Regions from separate parts of the Chengkuizengella sediminis genome, predicted to be linked through region 3. Evidence: predicted binding sites of a transcription regulator. Region 3 holds the regulator's gene; each other region holds the start of a gene.
The links. Region 3 encodes Rex, which represses fermentation and respiration genes when NADH is low (regulators of the CRP and FNR family bind a similar motif). Its sites were predicted from a motif close to TTGTGAAATATTTCACAA; they were not measured.
Positions count from the first base shown of each region.

Region 1 (5,998 bases), on a different contig from region 3:
ATTGCATCTTTAATTACGAGTGATACATATAAAAAAACGATAGTAAGACTTTTTACAGAAGCATTAATAATCAAATAAAAAAATTATTTAATAAAAAAAGAACTACAAGTTGAACTTTTAACTTGTAGTTCTTTTTGAAACTAAATGAATACATACAATGAAGTGATTCAACAGGATCGCTCATGTCGCCTGTTAATAATGTAATTCCGATAAAAACGATTTTCATTAATGATCAGCAATAGTTTGGACGGTTTTGTTCACTAACATATCTTTCATGTCCTCTTGAACATTACCTGTGAGTTTCAAATTAAATTTATCTTGCAGCACATTTAATACTCCTTCTGAAATAAATTCAGGTGGTTTTGGTCCTATTCTAACATCTTGAATCCCTAAACTAAATAAACCTAATAATATGGCAACTGCTTTTTGCTCGAACCAAGATAGGACGATGCTTACTGGTAGATCATTTACATCACATTCAAAGGCATCTGCTAGAGCCAAGGCTATTTTCACAGTAGAAACTGAATTATTACATTGCCCTAGATCTAAATATCTCGGTATGTCTGTACCAGGGACTGTTCCATAATCTACATCATTAAATCTAAATTTCCCACAAGATGTTGTTAAAATAACCGTATCATTAGGTAAAGACAAAGCTAACTCGCGATAATATTCTCCGCCTGTACCTGGTGCATCACAACCTGCAATCACAAAGAAACGTCTGATTTTACCATCCTTTACAGCTTGAATCACTTCTGGAGCTAGACCTATTACGGTTTCATGGTGAAAACCAGTAGAGAGTGTTTCATTTGAGTTAATGTTTGCTTCAGGTAACTCCATCGCCCTTTCTATCAGTGGTTCAAAATCATTTTCTTCTATTTTACGAACACCCTCTAAACCTGCTACATCATAAGAAAAGAATCGGTCAGCATAAGTACCTTTAATTGGCATGACGCAATTCGTAGTAGCTAAAATGGCCCCTGGGAATTTCTCAAACAAACGTCTTTGATCAAACCAAGCCTTTCCGATGTTTCCTTTTAAGTGAGAATATTTTTTTAATTGAGGATATCCATGAGCAGGCAGCATTTCTGAATGAGTATAAATATTTATACCTCTACCCTCTGTTTGTTTTAACAATTCTTCTAATGCCAACAAGTTGTGTCCCGTAACTACAATACATTTACCTTCAATTTTATTTTGAGTAACCTTCGCAGGTTCTGGTATTCCAAGTCGATCTGTATGGGCTTTGTCTAACAATTCCATGACTTTAATGGCAGCTTTACCAACTTTCATAGCCATATCAATATGTTCTTGTGTATTAAAATTGGAATTGGTTAATGTCATATATAATGCTTCATGTGTAGTTTCATCTACAAAAGAATCTATATATCCCAGTTGATTAGCATGTGTTCTATAAGCTGCAATTCCTTTTAAAGCAAATATGATGGTATCTTGTAAACTTGCTATTGTTTCATTTTTACCACATACACCAATCACGTTACAACCACCTGATGGTGTTTGCTCGCATTGATAACAAAACATATTACATCTCTCCCTATCCATTAGTCTGTATTCAACTTACTTTATAATAAGATCCATGTATGTGACATATATCACAATCATAAAATAAAAAATGGAAATATTGTGAATTTTTATCAAATCAAATAAAGAACCTTCAATACCACTAGATAGTGATTTTAAAGGTTCTTTGGAGACCTGCGTCTTGATATCTCTTCACCTTACATCATTTTACGAATAGCCTCACGACCTGATGTACCTGCATAAATTCCAAGCTTTTCTGCCCCATAAGTGACCGATTCCATAGGAGCATCTAATAGTTCTTCTAAAGTACGGACACCTGTCGCTCTACCTGCTATAATATTTCTGTCCTTAAGCTTTTCATTTAATAATGCGACATCCAATGCACCGCACATAATATAACCTTTATTTGTAGTAACAACTAACAATGTAGTTTTAGGCAGCTTGACTTCTATGCCTGTTGCAACCAGATCATCAATTATAATGGGTTCAACTCGAAACATTGGCATGCAACTCCTTACACTTTCTTGATGCTAATATATGATTAGATTCATAAGACAGTGCGAGGATAAACACCTATTATGCACCCCATAACAAAACATCCGATCATTTTACAGGGCAAAAAAAAGAACCCAAATCGTGCAGGGATCTTTGGATAACTAACTACCAAAGTCATTTTTCAACAACTTTACATGTAATTGTTGTGCTGTAACAGGTGGACTGAAAAAGTAACCCTGTACAATTTTACAACGTTTATTATTTAAATAAGATAGCTGTTCTGCAGATTCAACGCCCTCTGCAATCACTTCAAGGTTTAAATGATGTGCCATAGAAATAATAGTGGAAACAATAGCAGCATCGTTTGTATCTTTTTTAATATCTCTAACAAATGATCGATCTATTTTCAATTTATGTATTGGAAAGTTCTTAAGGTAATTAAGAGAGCTATACCCTGTACCAAAATCATCTATACTGATTTGTACCCCTAATTTCTTTAACTTTTGCAAAGTAGTAATAGCTCTATCAACATCTACTGTCATACTCTCTGTAATTTCAATATCTAAAAATTGAGGGTCTAATCCCGTTTCTTCTAACACTTGAGTGACCATTTCTACAATATTTGGCTGAAGAAAATGTCTGGTTGAGAGATTAACAGAGATCGGAATTTTGGGAAGCCCTTCATTTTGCCAAGCTTTATTTTGTTCACACGCTGTTTTAATCACCCAATTTTCAATATCTATGATCATTCCACTCTCTTCAGCAATCGGAATAAACTGATTAGGGGATACAAGACCTTTTATTGGATCATTCCAGCGTATGAGTGCTTCAACTCCGACGACTTCATTTGTATCAGTATTTATTTGTGGTTGATAATACAAAACAAATTCTTCTTTTTCAATCGCACGCCTAATATCATTTTCCAAATTAAATCTTTCCAAAGAAGTATTATTCATTGAAGTAGTATAGATTTGTACATTACTTTTTCCTTTTTCCTTCACATTATATAATGCAATATCCGCTTGTTTAATCAATAAATCAGCATTCGCATTGTGGTCATATACTGAGATGCCAGCACATGCAGAAATATGAATTTTATGATTTTGAATCGTATATACTTCTTCCATAACTTGAATTAAATGAAATGCTTTTGATTCAAGTTCTTCTGATTTATTTAAACCAATCAAATAAATCGAAAATTTATCGCCTTCAATTCGTGCAACAAAATCATTTTCTGTAATACATCGGCTTAGTCTTTCAGCAATTTGCATTAATAAAATGTTACCGAAATCATGACCTAAAGAATCATTGACTAGTTTAAATCTATCAATATCTATTGTCACTACAGCTAAATTTGTTTTCTTCGCTTTAATATGCTGAATGACTTCATCTAAATGTTTTTGAAAGAGTCTTCGATTTGGGAGTCCAGTTAAATCATCATAGTAAATGAGCTGTTTAATATTGTCTTCCGTTTTTTTTCGTTCCGACTTGATAACTAGATCTAATATGTGTTTAGTATTTTTGGTATCCCTAATATAAAAAGATACTAGAATGAATATTGTAACAATTGAAAATGAAAACAATAACCAAAACCCACCGCCCATGATTGTCCATACATTGGCGAGAATAATGTATATCAGAATAGTAAGAAATCTCTGTGTTTTTATGCCTGCTTCTAATTCTTTTTTCATTATTACACCGACTCCTCTACTATTTATATTTTAATTTATAAATATATTAATGAGAAAAGCGAGTTTTCTTTATTATTCAAAAAAATTATCAATGTTTTAATTTTTCATTTTCTTTGTCAATCTGTGTAGCTTACTAAAATACTATTCTCCACAAATCTACATATTCCTGCTATATCCCTTACATAATTTCCCTTGAAAACGACATCATAGTTGCAATCATATCGAATCAACACGGATTTTTCAGTTATTTAATATTGATTTTTTTATCAATAGATGTTAATTATTATACATGTAATAAATATTTTTAAAGAGGTGAACTATGAATTCTGAACATGATCAACATGAGAATATATCTTTTGACAATCAAGAAACAAAGATAAAACATTCGGGTCTTGGAATTGCTTCTTTTATTATTGGAACCATAAGTATTGTATTGGCAATTGTCATGTTTATTTTATTATCCATGTCAGTGAGTAATATAATCATTTCAGCTGAACCCACAGAAGAGGAAATACTAGAATTAGTTTCTAGTCAACCCTTATTCATTACTTCAATATTAGTTTTACTGATCGTTTTATTCATTCAAATCATTGGAGCTATAATTGGAGTTATCTCTCTATTTATCAAAAATAGAAAAAAACTATTCCCTATCCTTGGCACCATATTGAATTTACTTCCTATTTTAGCTATTGTTGTACTTCTCTTACTTTCTCTAATCATAGGTACTTATACTACTAGTACTATTTCTTCATATGGAGTGGCATAGCTTTACCTTTTTTAATATAGTTAATACTTCCCAAGTGATGTTGTACTAAACTCTTTCCCATTATGGAAAGAGTTTTTTGGGATTTTCAAATTCATAAGGTGTAACTTTGAGACCACTCAGCCAAAAGACCATCTTTCCATGTTTTTTTATATTCTTGTTCACATAACACCATGTATGTTGAATATATTGATATAAACAGGAAGGAGGGGTCGAGACGTTGAGTTCATCGTTTATCGTTTCCAGAGAAGATTGGTCATTACACCGTAAAGGGTATCAAGATCAAACCAGACACCAGGAAAAAGTAAAAGAAGCTATAAAACAAAACCTGCCTGATCTCATTACAGATGAAAGCATCATTTTATCTAATGGAAAAAAAATCATTAAAGTGCCTATCAAAAGTTTAGATGAGTATAAATTTCGTTTTAATTACAATAAAAATAAACATGTTGGTCAAGGGGATGGAGAAAGTAAAGTAGGAGATGTCTTAGGTCAGGAACCATCTCCATCCGGTGCTGGTAAAGGAGAGGGCGCTGGCAATCAGCCAGGGGAGGATTATTTCGAGGTTGAGATTGATATGGAAGAACTTGAAACGATGCTCTTTAGTCAACTTGAACTACCTTATTTGAAACAAAAAGAAAAAGACTTATTAAAAGTCACAGATATTGAATTTAATGATATACGTAAAAAAGGCATTATGTCGAATATAGATAAAAAAAGAACCATTTTACAAAATTTAAAACGAAATGCGTCTACAGGTCATCCGGGTATTCACGGTATTTCTCCTGATGATCTACGTTTTAAAACATGGGATGAAATCACAAAACCACAGTCCAATGCTTTAATCATGGCGATCATGGATACATCTGGATCAATGGGGAGTTTTGAAAAATATATTGCACGCAGCTTTTTCTTCTGGATGACTCGCTTTTTAAGGAAAAAATATGAAAATGTTGAAATTATCTTTATAGCACATCACACAGAAGCTAAGGAAGTTACAGAAGAGGAATTTTTTACAAAAGGTGAAAGTGGAGGTACGATCTGTTCTTCAGCTTATAAAAAAGCACTAGAAATCATTGAGTCTAGGTATTCACCTCAAAATTACAATATATACCCTATTCATTTTTCCGATGGAGACAATTTAACTTCAGATAATGAAAGATGTACAAAATTAATAAGCCAATTGCTAGAAAAAAGCAACATGTTTGGTTATGGTGAAGTAAATCAATACAATCGAAGCAGCACATTGATGTCAGCATATCGGAATATAAAACATCCTACTTTCCGCCATTGTATTATTCGTGAAAAAGGAGAAGTTTTTAAAGCACTAAAAAACTTTTTTTCTAAACCTGAAGTGGGGTGAAAAAAATTGAATGTTGAAGAAATGAAACAACTTGAAAATGCAATTGAGGAAATAGTTGAAATAGCCAAAGAGTTTCAGCTTGATTTTTACCCAATGCGATATGAAATTTGCCCTGCTGACATTATTTACACCTTCGGGGCTTAT
Region 1 is NZ_SIJC01000006.1:277,557-283,554, reverse strand. Features, by position in the region: gene EPK97_RS14195 (TetR/AcrR family transcriptional regulator) at 1-78, shown strand, start outside; gene hcp (hydroxylamine reductase) at 226-1,542, opposite strand; gene EPK97_RS14185 (YunC family protein) at 1,740-2,042, opposite strand; gene EPK97_RS14180 (putative bifunctional diguanylate cyclase/phosphodiesterase) at 2,199-3,728, opposite strand; gene EPK97_RS14175 (hypothetical protein) at 4,048-4,494, shown strand; gene yhbH (sporulation protein YhbH) at 4,712-5,854, shown strand; gene EPK97_RS14165 (SpoVR family protein) at 5,861-5,998, shown strand, end outside.
Region 1: a site for Rex is predicted at 1,602-1,619, ahead of hcp (hydroxylamine reductase). Genes of this name have one in related genera too.

Region 2 (5,998 bases), on a different contig from region 3:
AAAAGTACTAGTGAATACATAAAAAATCAAACTAGACTGTTTTCAAGCTTTAGAGGTAATATGTTTATGATTTCCATGTTGTTGTGCAGTGAATTTGACGATCCAGAAGCACAATTTCTAAAATTGTTAAGTTATGAAAAATGGTTTAAAGAAGCAGGTTTTAAAAATAGTGAGTATATGCCCATTACTTGTTATGCATTATTGTTAACTTGTGAAGAAAACATGCTGCAAGAACGGATAAGGAAATCATTTGAGGTATTTACAGAAATGAAAAAGAATAATCCGTGGATCACAAGTGGAGATGACTATCCATTATGCGTGATGTTAGCTAATTCTGATTCGTCTGTTGAAACAAGTATACAAAATATTGTTGAAGTTTATAGAGCTTTAAATAGACAGGGATTTAGAAAAGGGAATGGTCTACAGCTACTTTCTCACATCTTGTCATTTAGCGATGAGAATATACAAATAAAATCTGAAAGATGTAAAAGTATATTTGATCAATTGAGGAAAAACAAATTGAAGATTGATTCACAGTATTATGCAGCACTTGGATTAATCACCTTATTAGATGATGATCAGCATGAAGTCGTTTCAAATTTAATTGAAGTGACTAACTATTTAAAAGGACTTAAAAAATATAAATGGTTAGGAAGAGGTATGAATGTACTTTTAGCTTCAGTAATCGTGAGTAAGCAATATATTGAAAATAAAAAAGAACAGAACAAATTGATTGATACAACATTAAGTATATCGATCGAAGCATTAATCGCAGCACAGACGGCTGCTGCAGTATCAGCGATTGTCGCAACATCAGTAGCAGCATCAACTATAAATTCACAGTAAAGATATTAGAAGAACACAATAAATAAGGATATACAAGATAAAAGGATCATTGACCAATGTTCATGGTGAATGATCCTATTTGTATTTATCTTTCTTTTACTTATGTGTTAAAACACGTGGAAACAAAATATTGTTTTCTAAATGAACGTGTTGAAAGATATCTGATTCTAATTCTTCTAAACGTTGATATACAAGTCTGTAGGTCCCACAAGCACCACTTGGGGGAGTGAAATCATTCGTAATTTCTCTCAATTCTTTTATACAATCCCCTGCATCGTCATGGTCATCTTCTAATTCTATAATTGCTTTTTTTAATAATTGTAAATCCTCATCAGAATGGGTGTCTTCATATGAAATGATTATTGGAAAAACTTCATTTTCTTCTTTCATTGTATGCTGTTCCAATTCAGTTTTTAGTTGGTGGAACAAAGAATGGACTTTTGCTAAATGTTTCTGTTTAGCTCCATGGACTCTGAAAACCTTTGTAACATATGGACTTAATTGGGGTAATTCTTCATTTAAAAAACGATGATGTGTGTTGATGATATGATTGATTAAAACAGTATTAGAAAATGAATTCCATTCTTTGATTTTTTCTTTAGATCTTATCATATCCTCATAGGATTCGTTTAAAGTTTTTAAAAGGTCAGCCAGTAATATTTCCTTACCCTCAATAGCACTTTTTAATGGTTTGTCTCCCCCACAACAGAAATCAATTTTATATTGTTTAAACAGGTCAGCAGATCTGGGAAACTTCGTAACAATTTCTCCAACAATAGATTGCTCATGAAATGTAGCCTCCATTTGTCTTACCTCCTAAAAAAAGATTAGTACTTTCATACTAAAGATAACGAATAAAAAGACCTCGTGTTGTGATTCGAATCACACCTGAGAAAATCGAATGATCAAACTGAAATTTGCACACAATAAAGTAATGATAATTTAAAATCTATGATCATTAAAGGATTGAATATATGTTGAATAAATGGATCTCAATTACAGTAACTTCAATTGTATTTATCATGTTGATTCTAATTGCGGGTTTGGATCAAAATCCTTCTGAATTAAATAAAACTGAATTTAATCTGAAACCTTTTGACTATAGTTCCACGTCTACAAAACCTGTAGTATTGATTATTGTAGACTCAATAATGGATGAACCATTGCAAAATGCCATTCAAAGTGGTGAAGCTGAGGCTATAAAATATTTGATAGAAAAAGGAAAGTATTATCCTAAAGTAGTCAGTAGTTATCCAACGATGTCTGTTACAATAGATAGTTCAATATTAACAGGGAAATATGCGGATCAACATCAAGTTCCAGGGTTAGTCTGGTATAACGATAAAGAAAAACGTGTCATTACTTATGGAAGTGGAATGAAGGAAATATGGAAGCATGGTATATACCATATGATATTAGATAGTCTAAAATATTTAAACGATAAACATTTAAATCCAAACGTAAAAACAATTTATGAGACTCTCTCAACAAAAGAAATCGATTCAGCGTCAATCAATGGTTTAATTTATAGAGGTATTAAAACTCAAACACTCTTTCTACCGAATACCTTTTCACAATTTAGTAAATTGCCAGACAAAATCAATGTGAAAGCTCCTACTTTTTTTTCATTTGGCAGCATGTCACAAATGAATCCAAATAATCAAAACCATCATGTTTGGCAAAAGTTTGGTTTAAATGATCAATATTCTACGAATGAACTATTATTTTTAATGAACAATGATATCCTACCTCCTTTTTCAATGGTTTATTTCCCAAACAATGATCAAGTTGTACATAAAAAAGGAGTGGATGAAACTGAAGGAATTAAAAAAGTAGATGAGCAGCTACAAAGGATTTTAAATTCGTATCCAACCTGGGACGATGCTATAAAAAAAGTAAATTGGATCATATTAGGGGATAGTGGCCAATCCAAGATAGGTAAAGATAAAGATAAAAATTTAATAAGACTAAAATCATTGTTAAACAAATACCAAATATATGAGTTAGGTTCAGAAGTTAAGGAGCATGATCAGATATTATTAAGTGTAAATGAACGGATGGCTTATATTTATGTATTAGATGACAATATTTCTTTACAGAAAATTGCTGAGCAAATTAAGGAAGATAGTCGAATTGATTTTGTAGCGTGGAAAGACGAAAAATCAGTACACGTACTTTCCCCAGATCATCAGGGAAGTTTAAGTTTTGAATCTAATAATATGATTCAGGATATGTATGCGCAATTCTGGTCAGTAGAAGGGAACTTGGAAATACTTGACCTTGTTCTTAGAGATAATCAGTTACAATATCAAACTTACCCTGATGCGCTTGCCAGATTGTATGGAGCTTTACATTCACATCAAGGTAGGTTTTTAGTAGCAGATGCAAAAATAGAATATGAATTTACAGATGAATACTCTCCTATACATCTAGGAGGAGCAGGTCATGGTTCATTACATGCAGATGATTCGTTCGTGCCGATGATTATAACAGGTACTAACTCATTTCCTAAATATACACGAATAATAGATATTAAGGATTGGATCTTGCAATTGATGGGTATAGAAACTTCCAATAAATAAATGGAGAGTTTAGCTTTATGGAAGTGGCTTCAATATTGAGGGTTACTTGTTGAACTGAATACATGCTGCAGTCGTTGGATTCCTACTTCCATTTGTTCAACACCTGTATATGTGAAATTTAATCTCATTGTATTTTTTTCAGCTTCACCTGTATAAAATACAGTACCTGGGACAAAAGCAACTCCATTTTGGACGGCTCTTTTTAATAACTCTGCTGAGTTTATTGTAGAATCTTCCATAGTCAACCAGAGGAACATCCCACCTTGAGGTTCAATACATTTGGCTGGAATTTCATATTGATGTAATAGATGTGTCATTTTTTCTTTTCGAAGTTTATATTCATTACAGATACTAATAATATGCTGATCAAGATCAAAGTCTTTTAATAAAAAATATAAAGCTTGTTGATCAATCATGCTTGAATGAATATCCGCCGTTTGTTTTGCTTTAGTAATTTGTTGAATAATACGTTGATCACCAATAACCCAACCTGTTCGTAGTGCAGGTGCAACTATTTTAGAAAATGTACTTGTATAAAGAACAGGATTAAAATCATTGGTTGAATGTAAAGAATAGATAGAAGAATAGTCTGCTGCTTTATTAAACTGAATTTCTCCATATGGATCATCTTCAATTAAAATGGTTTCAAACTCTTTACAAATTTGTAGTATTCCTTGTTTTCTTTCACTACTCCATACACGTCCAGTTGGATTTGCAAAGGTAGGGGTAACATAAATGAACTTAGGTTGAAAATGGTTTATTTTTTGTGTTAAATCATTTAGGTCCATTCCGTCATCATCACTGCTAACTTCTACAACATTTGCTCCATAACCCTGAAATACTTGTAGTGCAGCTAAATAAGTTGGATTTTCAATTAGTATAGTGTCGCCAGGATTTATGAAAACTTTTGAGATGAGATCAATTGCTTGTTGAGAACCAGTAGTGATTTGAATTTGATCCAAGTTGGCTTGAATACCCTTTAATAACATCCTTTTGCAGATTTCTTCTCTTAATGGGGTATGACCTTCTGTAATTCCGTATTGAAGTGAATTCTTACCTTGTTCAAAGACTTTAGTAAAAGCCTCTTGAATGGCTTTCTCAGGGAAAAAATCCTCTGCTGGTAATCCCCCTGCGAATGAAATGATATCATTACCCTGAGTTAATTTTAATATTTCACGAGTGGCTAACGTTTTTAATTGTTGAATTGACTCTGAAAAATGGAGTTTCATTCACATTCCCCCTACATGTAATGTTTATATTGATTTTTGCACACAATAACAGAATTTGGCAAGAACATTTTATTTATTGGAACTAAATAATTCCATTGAAATCGATTTTGTTTCATCCATGAAGTAAGTTATAATATTAAAAATTATAGATGAAATAAGCACCACCTAGAAAGGATGTAATATAGATATGGAACAAAAAGATAAAAAAACACGTGTTGTTGTCATAGGAGTGGGTGCAGTTGGATCTACTACAGCGTATACATTGTTACTACGTGAACGTATGACAGAACTTGTATTAATTGATTATAATAAACAAAAAGCTGTGGGTGATGCCCTAGATATGAATCATGGTTTGCCTTTTACTGGTAAAACAAAGGTGTGGGCTGGAGATTACGAGGATTGTGCTGAAGCGGACATAGTGATTATTGCTGCTGGAGCTGCGCAAAAACAAGGAGAAACAAGACTTGATTTATTGAAAAAGAATGTAATGATATTTGATAGCATCATCGAAAATGTAACAAAGTATAATCAACATGGTATTTTATTAATCGCATCAAACCCCGTGGACATTATGTCTTATTTCTCATGGAAAAAGTCTGGATTTCCTAAAAATAGAATTATTGGATCGGGAACACTATTGGATAGTTCAAGATTTAAATATCTTATTGGTGAAAAAATGAATGTTGATCCGCGAAGTATTCATGCAAAAATTATTGGTGAGCATGGTGATTCAGAGGTTCCAGTATGGAGTTTATCTAACTTTGCTGGCATGCCCTTAACGCTTTCTGATGAAGATAAAAAGGAAATTTTTGAAAATACTAGGGATGCAGCATATCAAATCATTCAAGCTAAAGGTTCTACGTATTATGCAATAGCATTAGCTTTGGATAGAATTTGTACAGCTATTTTACGTGATGAAAGTGCAGTCCTTAATGTTTCTACATATATAGAAGATTATCAAGGAGTTTCAGATGTGTATATTGGTGTTCCTTGTATAGTAGATCAATCAGGTATAAGAGAAGTTGTTCCTATAACATTAACAGATGAAGAACAACAAAAATTTCAACAATCAGCTCATAAAATGAAAGAACAAATTGAAAAAATTAATTCAGAGTTAGAGCAAAAATAAACATTTAAAGGAACAAGGAGATTATAAAATGAAGAAAATGTTTATTTTTAGTTTGATCTTTTTGTTAACAGCTTGTAACGGAACGGATGCGCTTGAAAAATTAAAAGACGAATATCCTGAAACTGTAAAAAAAGTTATTGAAGAACTACCTAAAGATATTCAAGATGAAATTGCTGTTCCAACTGAATTTCCATTTGAAGTGAAAAATATTT
Region 2 is NZ_SIJC01000001.1:665,448-671,445, reverse strand. Features, by position in the region: gene EPK97_RS03345 (DUF4003 family protein) at 1-846, shown strand, start outside; gene ric (iron-sulfur cluster repair di-iron protein) at 943-1,650, opposite strand; gene EPK97_RS03335 (alkaline phosphatase family protein) at 1,824-3,428, shown strand; gene EPK97_RS03330 (aminotransferase-like domain-containing protein) at 3,458-4,657, opposite strand; gene EPK97_RS03325 (L-lactate dehydrogenase) at 4,845-5,786, shown strand; gene EPK97_RS03320 (hypothetical protein) at 5,815-5,998, shown strand, end outside.
Region 2: a site for Rex is predicted at 1,717-1,734, ahead of ric (iron-sulfur cluster repair di-iron protein). Genes of this name have one in related genera too.

Region 3 (5,998 bases):
GTAGGGATGTACCCATGTTCAGGGAATTGTTTGATTCAATGAATCAAGTTATGGACGAAATCATGATTGAATACTCAGCAGCTACAGATGATAAAAAAGGGGAATTACATGAACAGATTAAAGCTTTAAAAGAAATGAGTAATACATTCATTGAAGAATGGTTACTGTTTGAAGAAAAAATGGATAAGTTTAATGAGGTACATTTAGATCTTCCAAAGCCTTCCTTATCCATCACGTCAAAAAAGGAAAGCTCGTTTATACAAGAAATTAATAGCGATTATTTTCAAAAAGGACTCGGTTATTTTAAACTTTTGATGTATAATCAGGCCGTTGAACAATTTAATAAAACAGTTAGTGAACATCCAGAATTTTTATTAACTAGAGTTTTTTTAGCATTGTCTTATTTAGAACTTGGAGAAAAAAATGAAGCATACAATCATTTTCAGTTTGTGACTTCTGTTTCTGAGGATGATAAAATCAATGCCATTTCATACAACGCAATGGGATGTATTCAAATGTTTCGTAAAAATGTGGAAAAAGCAGAGGAATATTTTAATATGGCTAAAAAAATTGACCCTGCATTAAGTTTTTATTCCCTTTCTTAGGCATTTTTTGATATCCTTTAATGGAGTACTTGGTTTTAGAAGAGGTAGTTCAAAAAGTTCCCTTTTGATCACGAAGTATCTCGAGGAGGTTTACTCGACGTCGAATCTGACATTCACCTTTGAAGTCCGGTGCTCATGTAGAAAACACCCTACACTCCGCTCCAGCTTCTACAGGTTCAAGTCACCTTCTCTCGGTGCTGAAAACTGAACTTTTTGAACAGGTTTTAGAAGGGAAGGAAACATTAAAGATGAAATTTGCAGTTTTAGATTTTGAAACAACCGGAAATCAATCTGAAGATCGTATTATACAAGTTGGACTTGTTATTATAGAAAATAAAACAATTACTGATACTTATACATCGTTCGTGAATCCTGAAAGAGAAATACCTACATTTATCACTGAATTAACAGGAATTTCTGATGAGATGGTGGGGGATGCTCCTTTAATTAACGAAGTAATCGATCAATTTCAACCCATGTTGAGCGACAGCATATTGGTTGCTCATCATGCCGCATTTGATTATAATTTATTACAAAAAGCTTTGGAAGAAGCAGGATATTCAACCTTTAATGGGAAAGTATTAGATACCATAGATTTACTGCGCTTAATGTATCCTGATATGACAAGTTTGCAGTTGTCTATGGTTTCTGATTCATTGGGAATTAACCATGAAAGGCCTCATCAAGCAGATAGTGATGCACTTGCTACAGCAAATATTTTATTACAAAGCCTTGATCGTTTTTTTAACTTACCTTTGTTAACTGTACAAAGGATCGCTCAAATTTTTGAACCAATTACTGATGATTTGGCTTGGTTTATTCACGAATTGAAAGCAGAAGTGGAACTTGAAACAAGCTTAGATACAAACACAAATAAATACTATAGACAATTTGCTTTAAACGTGAATGACTGGGCTGATGATTCTTCTGATTCAAATTTGAACCAGTCTGAACCCTCTAACTTAAACCCATCCTTTGAACATTTCATAGATGAAATAAAGGATTCATTAAATGAACAGTTTGAATCCTATAAAGAACGACCTGCTCAGGAACAAATGATTCATGAGATATATGAATCATTTGAAAATGAACAACATTTAATGATTGAAGCAAGTACAGGAACAGGAAAATCTCTAGGGTATTTAATTCCTTCAATTTATTATGGTTTGATGAATCATGAAACCATTTTAGTAAGTACAAATACCATCAATTTACAAGCACAGCTCATGGAACGTGATATTCCATTACTTCATAAGATTTTTCCTGCTCATTTTCGAGCAGCTGTATTAAAAGGTAGGAATCATTATCTTTGTCTAAGGAAATTTGAAAGTAAAATTAATTTAAAGGATATTGCAGATACACGTGAAGATCGTATTACAGCGGGGCAAATGATAGTATGGTTAAGTGAAACGAATCACGGAGATGATGAGGAAGTTTCATTTGGAAATAAGGGGAAGGAATTTTGGATGGATGTAGCAAGTGATGCTGATTCTTGCTTGAATCGATCATGTCCATGGTTTAAAAAATGCTTTTATCATCGCGCTAAATATCAGGCAAATCAAGCGGATGTAATCATTACAAATCATTCTATGATCATGACAGATGTTATTGCAGAAAATCGCTTGTTGCCTTCTTATGGTCATCTTGTCATTGATGAGGCCCATCACTTTGAACAAGTAGCCAGTCATCATTTGGGAAGTAATCTTACTTATTTTTCATTGATTCGAATATTCACTTGGCTTTTTAAAGATAGCAAAAATGGTTTATTGCCTCAGCTTCGTTTTCAACTGGAGCATATGGAGGAAATAGATGGTCATATATTTACAGGGAAAATAGATAAAACCTATGAAAAACTAATACAAATTAAAGAAGAATGGGACATTTTATCTGGCTTGTTTTATGATGTTATCATAAATAAACGAAATACCTCTTCTATTGAAGCTGGACAAGTCGTACTTCGTTTAAAAGTTGATCAACTGCCTGAATCTTGGAGTTCGATTAAAACTACTGAACAAAACATATACCTAGAATTAAACGAAGTTTTGAAAACATGTAATGAATTGTTAACTATATTAAAAGAATATCAAGATGAATATGATTTTCAAAGTTTATCAACGGATCTATCCGGTGCAATGAAAGATTTGTTTCAATTTAGGGACGATCTTAGATTGTTTGTGCAAATGAATGACTACAATGAAGTTTATTGGATAGAAGCAAATGCTCATTTTAAACAAAAATCAATCCAATTAAAACGAGTACCTATTGATGTAAGTGAAATATTGAAACAAAACTTTTTTGAAGTGAAAAATAGTATAATAATGACATCAGCGACAATGTCTGTTAATGAATCTTTTCAATATTCATTGGAACAGATTGGTTTAGAAGAAGATTTGAAAAATGAAAAACTTCGTGCTGTTCAGCTTCCTACAGCTTTTAATTATCGAGATCAGTCCTTAGTTTGTATACCAAGAGACTTTCCAGCTATTCGAGGTGCTGATGGAGATGAACATTTTATACAAAGCTTAACAAATTCTTTAGTTGAAGTAGCTATAGAAACACAAGGTAGAATGCTTGTATTATTCACATCCTACCGAATGCTTAAGCAGGTATATGAGAAACTAAAGGAGGTTTTAAAACCGCAAGGTTTTCAAATATTAGGTCAAGGTGTAGATTCAGGAAACAGAAGTAAATTAACACGTATGTTCCAAAAAAGTGATAAAAGTATATTACTAGGTGCAAGCAGTTTCTGGGAAGGTGTAGATATTCCAGGTGAAGCACTTAGCTGTTTGGTCATTGTTAGATTACCATTCCAGCCTCCGAATGATCCTGTTGTTGAGGCAAAATGTGATTATTTAAAGGAAAAAAAGCAAAATCCGTTTATGAAGTATTCTGTTCCTCAAGCAGTCATAAGGTTTAAACAGGGGTTTGGAAGACTCATTCGCACTGAAAAAGATAAAGGTGTCGTCATTATATATGATACCCGAGTTATTCATACACAATATGGTAAACATTTTCTGTATTCACTTCCAAAACCTAAAATCGAACATATGAAGTCAGAGCAAATGGTGCCACGAATCCAAGAATGGTTCTTGGATTGATGAAGTAGGAAAAGAGGTTGTGTGAAATGAAAAAAATTTCTGAAGCAGTTGTGAGAAGACTCCCGATATATTTAAGGTTTTTAAATGAATTACATGTTAGAAATATTCAAACTGTATCATCTAGAGATTTTGGAGAGAAATTAGGTATGAACCCTGCCCAGATACGTAAGGATCTTAATTACTTTGGAGAGTTTGGGAAAAAAGGAATCGGTTATGATGTACCTTATCTTATTGAAAAAATTCAACAGATATTGAAGTTAGATCAGACAAATCATGTTGCACTAGTTGGTGCAGGTAATTTAGGTCATGCACTGTGTAATTATAATATTTATTTAAAGAGCAATATGAAAATCACGGCTGTATTTGACGATTTCCCTGAAAAAGTAGGGGGCAAAATTAACAATTTAATCGTTCAGCCAATGAACGAGCTTACAGAAACCGTTCAATCACAAAAGATCAGAATAGGCATTATCACTGTTCCAGCCAGTGAAGCACAAAATGTAGCGGATGCTTTTGTGAAAGCTGGTGTTGAAGCCATTTTAAACTTTGCACCAAAAATTATAAAGGTTCCTCCAGAAATTAAAGTGCATCATGCAGATTTTACAACTGAGCTTCATAGCTTAGCATATTATTTAGACTAGAAATGATGATATCTTAGAAAGATAAGATCCAATCCAAACTGAGGTGATGGAACATCCTATGTCAGAAACGAATAATACATTATTAAAAGTAATTGGTAAGGTTTTATTAAGCTTATTATTGGCATTATTCATAACATTTATATATACAATAATCTCCACAAGTCTTTATGTTTTAATATCCAATGATCCCGTAGCCCTTGAAACTATCGCGGGTTCTGTTAACTTAAAAGAGCCGATGATTGTTTTAGTCTTGTATATACCTCAAGCTCTTGGTTTTATATCCGCAGCTATTTTGATGTATATAATATTTGAAAAAAAACAGAAGTGGTTTATGGGATGGAAGCAGAGTGATTGGGGAAAGCAGTTTTTTTTTGGTTCACTAATAGGGATATTATTAATGTCTATCTCATTTTTAATGATTTGGATATTGGGTGGGATTACGATTGAATCAGTACGTTCTGATTCTCAATTGTGGTTTCAGTTAGCTTTAGCATTAGTGATTTTTATCTTAACTGCTGTAAATGAAGAGCTGTTTTGTAGAGGTTATTTGCAAGGGTTGTTTAAATATCATTATGGTGCATGGCCTGCTATACTAAGTTCAAGTTTCATTTTTGCAGGATTACATATGTTAAATTTATCTGTATTTGACTCCCCAATTCCGCTGATCAATATATTTTTAGCTGGTGTATTACTTGCGGTTAGCAGGGAAGTTAGCGGTGGGCTTTGGATGCCAATTGGGATACATTTGACTTGGAATTATTTTCAGGGAAATATTTTTGGATTTGAAGTTTCAGGAAATGAAGTGAATTCATTGATTAAAAACCATACTCAAGGTCTAGAATTTATAAATGGTGGATTATTCGGTGCTGAAGGCAGTGTAGTGGCTACCTTCGTTCTTCTTGTTGCCATTTTTTCTTTTATTAAAATGAATCATAAGCAACATTCATATTTGACTTTATCGTTACGTAAACGTTTATAATTAATACATAAGAAAGTGAAAATGGAAACATAAAAGAATCTAAATGGATGTATTGAATTGAAAAGAGGAATCAAGAATGAAATTACTCATTAAAAATGGAACATTTATTACAATGAATGGACATGAAACGATAAAAGATGGTTATATGGTAGTTGAAAATGAACTTATTCAGTATATTGGAAAAGAAAAACCAGAAGGTAAAAATGACTATGATCAGATAATTGATGGTTCTAATCGCATCTATATGCCTGGATTAGTAAATACACATAACCATGCGGCAATGTCATTATTACGTGGTTATGCGGATGACATGGCGCTTCAGGTATGGTTAGAGGATAATATGTGGCCTATGGAAGCGAAGTTTACAAACGAAGAAGTGAGATGGGGCACTCAATTATCCATCTTGGAAATGATTAAAGGTGGAACAACTTGTTTTGTAGATATGTATGATCACATGGATGAAGTAGCACAAGCAGTAGAAGTTTCAGGTATGAGGGCTTCTTTAACCAGAGGGATGATCGGTTTTGGTGGGAAGGAAGTGCAAGATGCTAAGTTAAACGAAGCAAAAACATTTGCAAAAAATTGGCATGGAAAAGCGGACGGAAGAATTACAACGATGATGAGTCCTCATGCTCCTTATACTTGCACTCCAGAGTTTATAGAGAAAATTGTACA
Region 3 is NZ_SIJC01000002.1:376,532-382,529, forward strand. Features, by position in the region: gene EPK97_RS06370 (tetratricopeptide repeat protein) at 15-605, shown strand; gene dinG (ATP-dependent DNA helicase DinG) at 854-3,703, shown strand; gene EPK97_RS06380 (redox-sensing transcriptional repressor Rex) at 3,730-4,344, shown strand; gene EPK97_RS06385 (CPBP family intramembrane glutamic endopeptidase) at 4,403-5,323, shown strand; gene EPK97_RS06390 (amidohydrolase) at 5,400-5,998, shown strand, end outside.

Region 4 (5,998 bases), on a different contig from region 3:
GTAGGTATTCGTTTTGGTCGCTATTCCAGAAAGACGTTGTAATAAGTTGAGGGCTAACCTCTCACCCATTAATATGTTCCTTGTATTGCCTTCTACTGTTACGATGGTATCGCCCTGATTTAAAAAGGAACCCTCTGTTGCTTTTTCGTTAAATTTAATGTTTGGATCTACAATTTGAAATACTAGTTTCGCAACCGGCAAGCCTGCCAGCACTCCACTTTCTTTCGCATGAATAAATCCTATAGATTGATGTTCAACTGGGATGGTAGATATACTTGTCACATCTCCTGTACCAATGTCTTCCTTCAACCACTCTTTTAAATTTTCCTTTATTCGTTCCATACTTCCTTCAATCATGTTCAATACACTCCTCTACTATACCTTGATCACGATGATGCAATATATGTTTACGCCATACGATTTCATCCCTTTCAGGGAAATCTTCTCTATAATGTGCGCCACGGCTTTCTTCTCTTACTTTTGCTCCTTCTGCTGTTAACATTGCACAGATTAATAAGTTAACAAATTCAAACTCCTCTAACTTAGTAAGATGTGATTCAAATACAGGCAATTGCCGTTTTAATTCTGCAAGTCCTTTATCTAATTCTTTTAGTGATCTTTCTAAACCGACGTACCTCAACATAATTTTTTGCAGCTTTAATCGCCTCTCAACCATAGCCTGGGTATTCTGTTTGCGATCTAATACCACTTTTACTTCAGGAACCTGTTTCAAAGAAGAAAGCTGATTGATTTGATTTACAATTCTTCTTCCAAAAACAATCGCTTCAGATAATGAATTGCTTGCTAAACGATTGGCTCCATGAACTCCAGTTGAAGATACTTCCCCACATGCAAATAACCTTTTGACAGAAGTTTCTCCATTTAAGTCTGTTTTCACTCCGCCCATCATGTAATGTGCAGCAGGTGCCACAGGGATCCAATCCACCGTTAAATCCAATCCAAAATCTAAGCAAAATTGATAAATGGTTGGGAAACGACGTTTCACCATATCTGGAGATTCATGAGAAATATCTAAATATACAAAGGTAGAATTCGTTTTTGCCATTTCACTCACAATCGCTCTTGCTACTACATCACGGGGTGCCAACTCCAGCTGAGCATGATATTGATCCATAAAACGCTCACCTTTAATGTTTCTTAATACAGCCCCTTCTCCTCTGACCGCTTCAGATATTAAAAATCGGGGTGCTCCTGGGTAATATAAAGCAGTTGGGTGAAATTGTATAAATTCCATATCTTTAATCAGAGCCCCTGCACGATAGGCCATTGCTATACCATCACCAGTTGCAATAATTGGATTTGTTGTGTATCGAAAAAGCTGTCCAGAGCCTCCTGTACATAGAACCACAGCTTTTCCCTGTACATAAATACGTTCACCGTCTGGTTTTTGTACAAGTACCCCACAACATTCTCCATCGTGGGTAATCAAATCAATAACAAAATGATCATCCCACATTTCAATGTTCTCTCTATCTCTGACTTGCTCTGATAGGGCTCGTACAATTTCAGCACCTGTTGCATCACCATGCGCATGTAATATACGCCTTTGACTATGAGCCCCTTCCTTCGTAAGGGCAATTTCACCATCTTCTTCATCGAATTGAGTCCCCAGCTTCATCAGATCCTTCACACCGTCAGGTCCTTCGTGTACAAGAACGTTCACTGCTTCTACCGAACACAAACCAGCTCCAGCGATTAGTGTGTCTTGTCTATGATAGGCGGGAGAATCCTTTTCGGCCATAACCGCCGCAATCCCACCTTGAGCGTATCTAGTATTACTATCTAACAACGTTTTTTTCGTAATCATAATAACATCATTGCCTTTACTTGCTTTGATCGCTGTAAATAAACCTGCAATCCCTGAACCAATCACGATGACATCTGTATGTATATGTGGTATTTCATCTATTGAAAAATCAACTAAATATTGAGGTATCATTCTTATCACCTATTCTCTTTAACATAGATTAGCGCATATTAAAAGATTGGTTAATTTGTACCATCTAATAATATGCGCTCTTTACAAATACTAATTCGTTCATGTTATTTAACTTTTAGCATACGCTCTAATGATAATTTTGCTTTATCTGCAATGTGAGGTGGGACATAAATTTGTGGCTTCATATCCTCTAAAGAACGCACTAATTTTTTTAAATTGTTTACTTTCATATTCGGACAAACTAAAAATTTCGTTGCAAAATGGAATTTTTTATTAGGACTATCCATACGAAGTTGATAACCTGTACCATCCTCTGTACCAACGATAAACTCTTGGCTGTCAGATTCCTTACAATACTTCAAAATACCTGTTGTGCTACCCACAAAATCTGCAATTTCTACGACCTCTGGTCTGCACTCTGGATGTACAACAAACTCTGCATTAGGATATTTGGCTTTCATTTCTTCTACATCCTTAACAGTTAACATATCGTGAGTGTTGCAATATCCTTCCCAAAGGATCATCTTTTTGTCCGTAAATTGTGATACGTAATGACCTAAGTTTTTATCAGGTACCCAAATAATCTCCTCTGTATCTAAAGACTGAATCACTTTCACTGCATTTGCTGAGGTACAACATATGTCAGTTTCAGCTTTAATTTCTGCAGATGAATTAATATAAGTTACAACTGTTGCATTTGGATGTTTACGTTTTAATTCACGCAATCCCTCTACATTAACCATATCAGCCATAGGACAACCTGCTCTTTCATCAGGTATAATGACTGTTTTATCTGGAGCTAATATTTTAGCACTTTCACCCATAAAGTGAACGCCACAAAAAACAATGACATCTGCATCTGTTTCAGCTGCTTTTTGTGCTAATAAAAATGAATCTCCACGAAAATCTGCTACTTCTTGTATTTCATCACGTTGATAATAATGTGCTAATATTATGGCGTTTCTTTCCTTTTTTAGTTCAAGCAGTCTTTCTCTCAACTGCTGATTTCGTTCCGCTTTTCTCTCTAAAGCCAACGCTTCCATTAAAATCCACCCCTCTATATGACTTTGTGAAAAAATGAACAAATAAATGCAAATACTTTCATTAATTTATTATGTTTAAAACCATGTTACTTTACTAAATCAAATTTTACAACTAATTTACACAACATGAACCTTCATGTCAACAAAAAAAAGCAAGAAAAATCCGGAAGTGTAAAGTACACTCCGGATTTTGAATATAAATACTAAATTTATTTATTTTTTATGCCTTACCATCTTTATCGTCTTTTTCGTCTTTTTCGTCTTTTTCATTATTATCAAATGTAAGTTTATTAGCGTCATCCTCATCATCCTGTTTTTGAATGTTAACTTTCACATCCTCATCACTATCTTTAGGATTAGCAGTCACCTGTACATCTTTATGCTCGCCAGGTTTACGCTCGAGAATTTTTCCTTCTTCAATAATCTCAGTAATTTGATCTTTATCTAACGTTTCTAAATTTAATAATGATTTTGCGATAAGATGTACTTCATTTTCATGTTTGGTTAAAATTTCTTTTGCTTGATCAAAACGTTCTCGAATCATGGTCTGCATTTCTTGATCAATTTCATATGCAATAGCGTCACTATAGTTCTGCTCATGGCCAATATCTCTTCCTAGAAACACCTGTCCTTGTGTTTGGCCAAATTGCATTGGACCTAGTTTACTCATTCCATATTCCATAACCATTGCTCTAACGATTCCTGTTGCTTTTTTGAAGTCATCATAAGCACCTGTGCCAACTTCACCGATAAATAATTCTTCTGCAACCCTTCCACCAAGCAGTCCGGTTACTCTATCTAAGAGTTCGTTCTTCGTATTCAGCATACGATCTTCCCCATCTTTAGGGATCATCATGGCATAACCACCAGCACGTCCTCTTGGAACAATCGTAACTTTATGCATTATATCAGCATTTCGAACAAAATACCCAATGATGGTGTGTCCAGCTTCATGATATGCAATCGTACGTTTTTCTCTTTCGCTGATAACACGGCTTTTCTTTTGAGTACCTACAACTACACGATCAAAAGCTTCATCCAATTCACTCATGCTGATATCTTTACGATTTCTTCGGGCTGCAATAAGAGCCGCTTCGTTTAATAAATTTTCTAAATCGGCTCCTGTAAATCCTGTAGTATAACGAGCCAATGTTTCTAGATTAACATCATCTGAAATCGGTTTATTACGAGCATGTACCTTTAATACCGCTTCACGACCTCTTACATCAGGGCGATCTACAGTAATCTGTCTATCAAAACGTCCAGGACGTAAAAGTGCTGGGTCTAAGATATCTGGTCTATTGGTTGCAGCAACGATAATAATTCCTTCGTTTGCACCAAAACCATCCATCTCAACAAGGAGTTGATTTAAGGTTTGTTCACGTTCATCATGACCTCCACCTAATCCAGCTCCACGTTGTCTACCAACAGCGTCAATTTCATCAATAAATATAATACATGGTGCATTTTTCTTTGCATTTTCAAATAAATCACGAACACGAGATGCACCAACACCTACAAACATTTCCACAAAATCTGAACCACTTATAGAAAAGAATGGAACGCCTGCTTCTCCAGCAACAGCACGTGCTAGTAACGTTTTACCAGTCCCTGGTGGTCCAACTAATAAAAGTCCCTTTGGAATTCTTGCCCCTAAATTAGAAAACTTCCTCGGATCTTTTAGAAATTCGACAACTTCTATGAGCTCTTGTTTTTCCTCATCTGCCCCGGCTACATCATTAAAAGTTACCTTTTTCTTTTCGTCATTATATAAACGGGCTTTGCTTTTACCAAAGTTCATCACTTTGCCGCCACTACCCTGAGCTTGATTAAGCAAGAAGAAAAATATAACAAAGATAATGATAAACGGGATAAGTGATGTCAACAAAGTCACCCATACGCTAGGTGTTTCCATCGGTAAGTACTCAACAGTTGAGTGCTCTTTCAACAACTCATCAAGTGCATCGGTGTCTGGACCATAAAGCTGAAAATTTTTAGATCCGGTATCACTTATAGGTTCAACAAATGTCCCTTCTAAATTCGTAGTATATCCATCAAATTGCGATGATACTTTTTGAATATTATTATTTAATAATTGCTCTTCAAATTGAGAGTAGTTCAAAACCTCCACCTGTTCGTTTTGACCACCAATAAATCGAACAATACCAATAATAATTAAAAAAACTAATAAATAAAATCCTGTGTTGCGAATGAATCGATTTTTCATCCCCTACCTCCTCTACAAAGCACATTATCTATTTTAACATATCCTAACTTTCATTCACAACTTAGCCATTAAGTCTGTGAATATACTTCATTTTTTAGTATTCCTATATAAGGAAGGTTGCGGTATTTTTCCGCATAATCCAAACCATATCCAACGACAAACTCATTCGGTAATATAAATCCTTTATAGTCAACCTCAAGATCTACGGTTCTTCCTCCTGGTTTATCAAACAAAGTCACAATGGTTGTAGACGAAGCATTTCTTCCTTTCAGAACATCTACTAAATAACTTAAAGTTAAACCACTATCAATAATGTCCTCTACAATGAGAACATCCCTACCTTCAACAGGTACATCTAAATCTTTAATAATTTTTACAACACCTGATGATTTGGTGGACTGACCGTAACTAGAAACCGCCATAAAATCAATTTCAAGAGGAATGTCGATTTTTTTAACTAAGTCTGACATAAAAATAAAAGCACCTTTTAAAACACAAATCACCAAGGGGTTTTTATCTTTAAAGTCACTAGTGATTATTTGACCCAGCTCATTAATTTTCTCTTGAATTTGTTCTTCGCTGTATAATGTCTGTTTTATATCGTTATGCAAAAAACTGACCTCCTATAAATTAAAGTATGGAATTTTTGTATTGAATATGTAAAATACGTGAAGTCTTTTCTTCCATTTCAGCATGACTAGAAACACGAATACCAGGAATCCATAGTACTTGCTGTTTAGCATCAACCAATAATGGAATTTTCTCTCT
Region 4 is NZ_SIJC01000017.1:12,209-18,206, forward strand. Features, by position in the region: gene nadC (carboxylating nicotinate-nucleotide diphosphorylase) at 1-357, opposite strand, end outside; gene nadB (L-aspartate oxidase) at 350-1,960, opposite strand; gene nadA (quinolinate synthase NadA) at 2,065-3,003, opposite strand; gene ftsH (ATP-dependent zinc metalloprotease FtsH) at 3,224-5,230, opposite strand; gene hpt (hypoxanthine phosphoribosyltransferase) at 5,299-5,841, opposite strand; gene tilS (tRNA lysidine(34) synthetase TilS) at 5,861-5,998, opposite strand, start outside.
Region 4: a site for Rex is predicted at 3,028-3,045, ahead of nadA (quinolinate synthase NadA). Genes of this name have one in related genera too.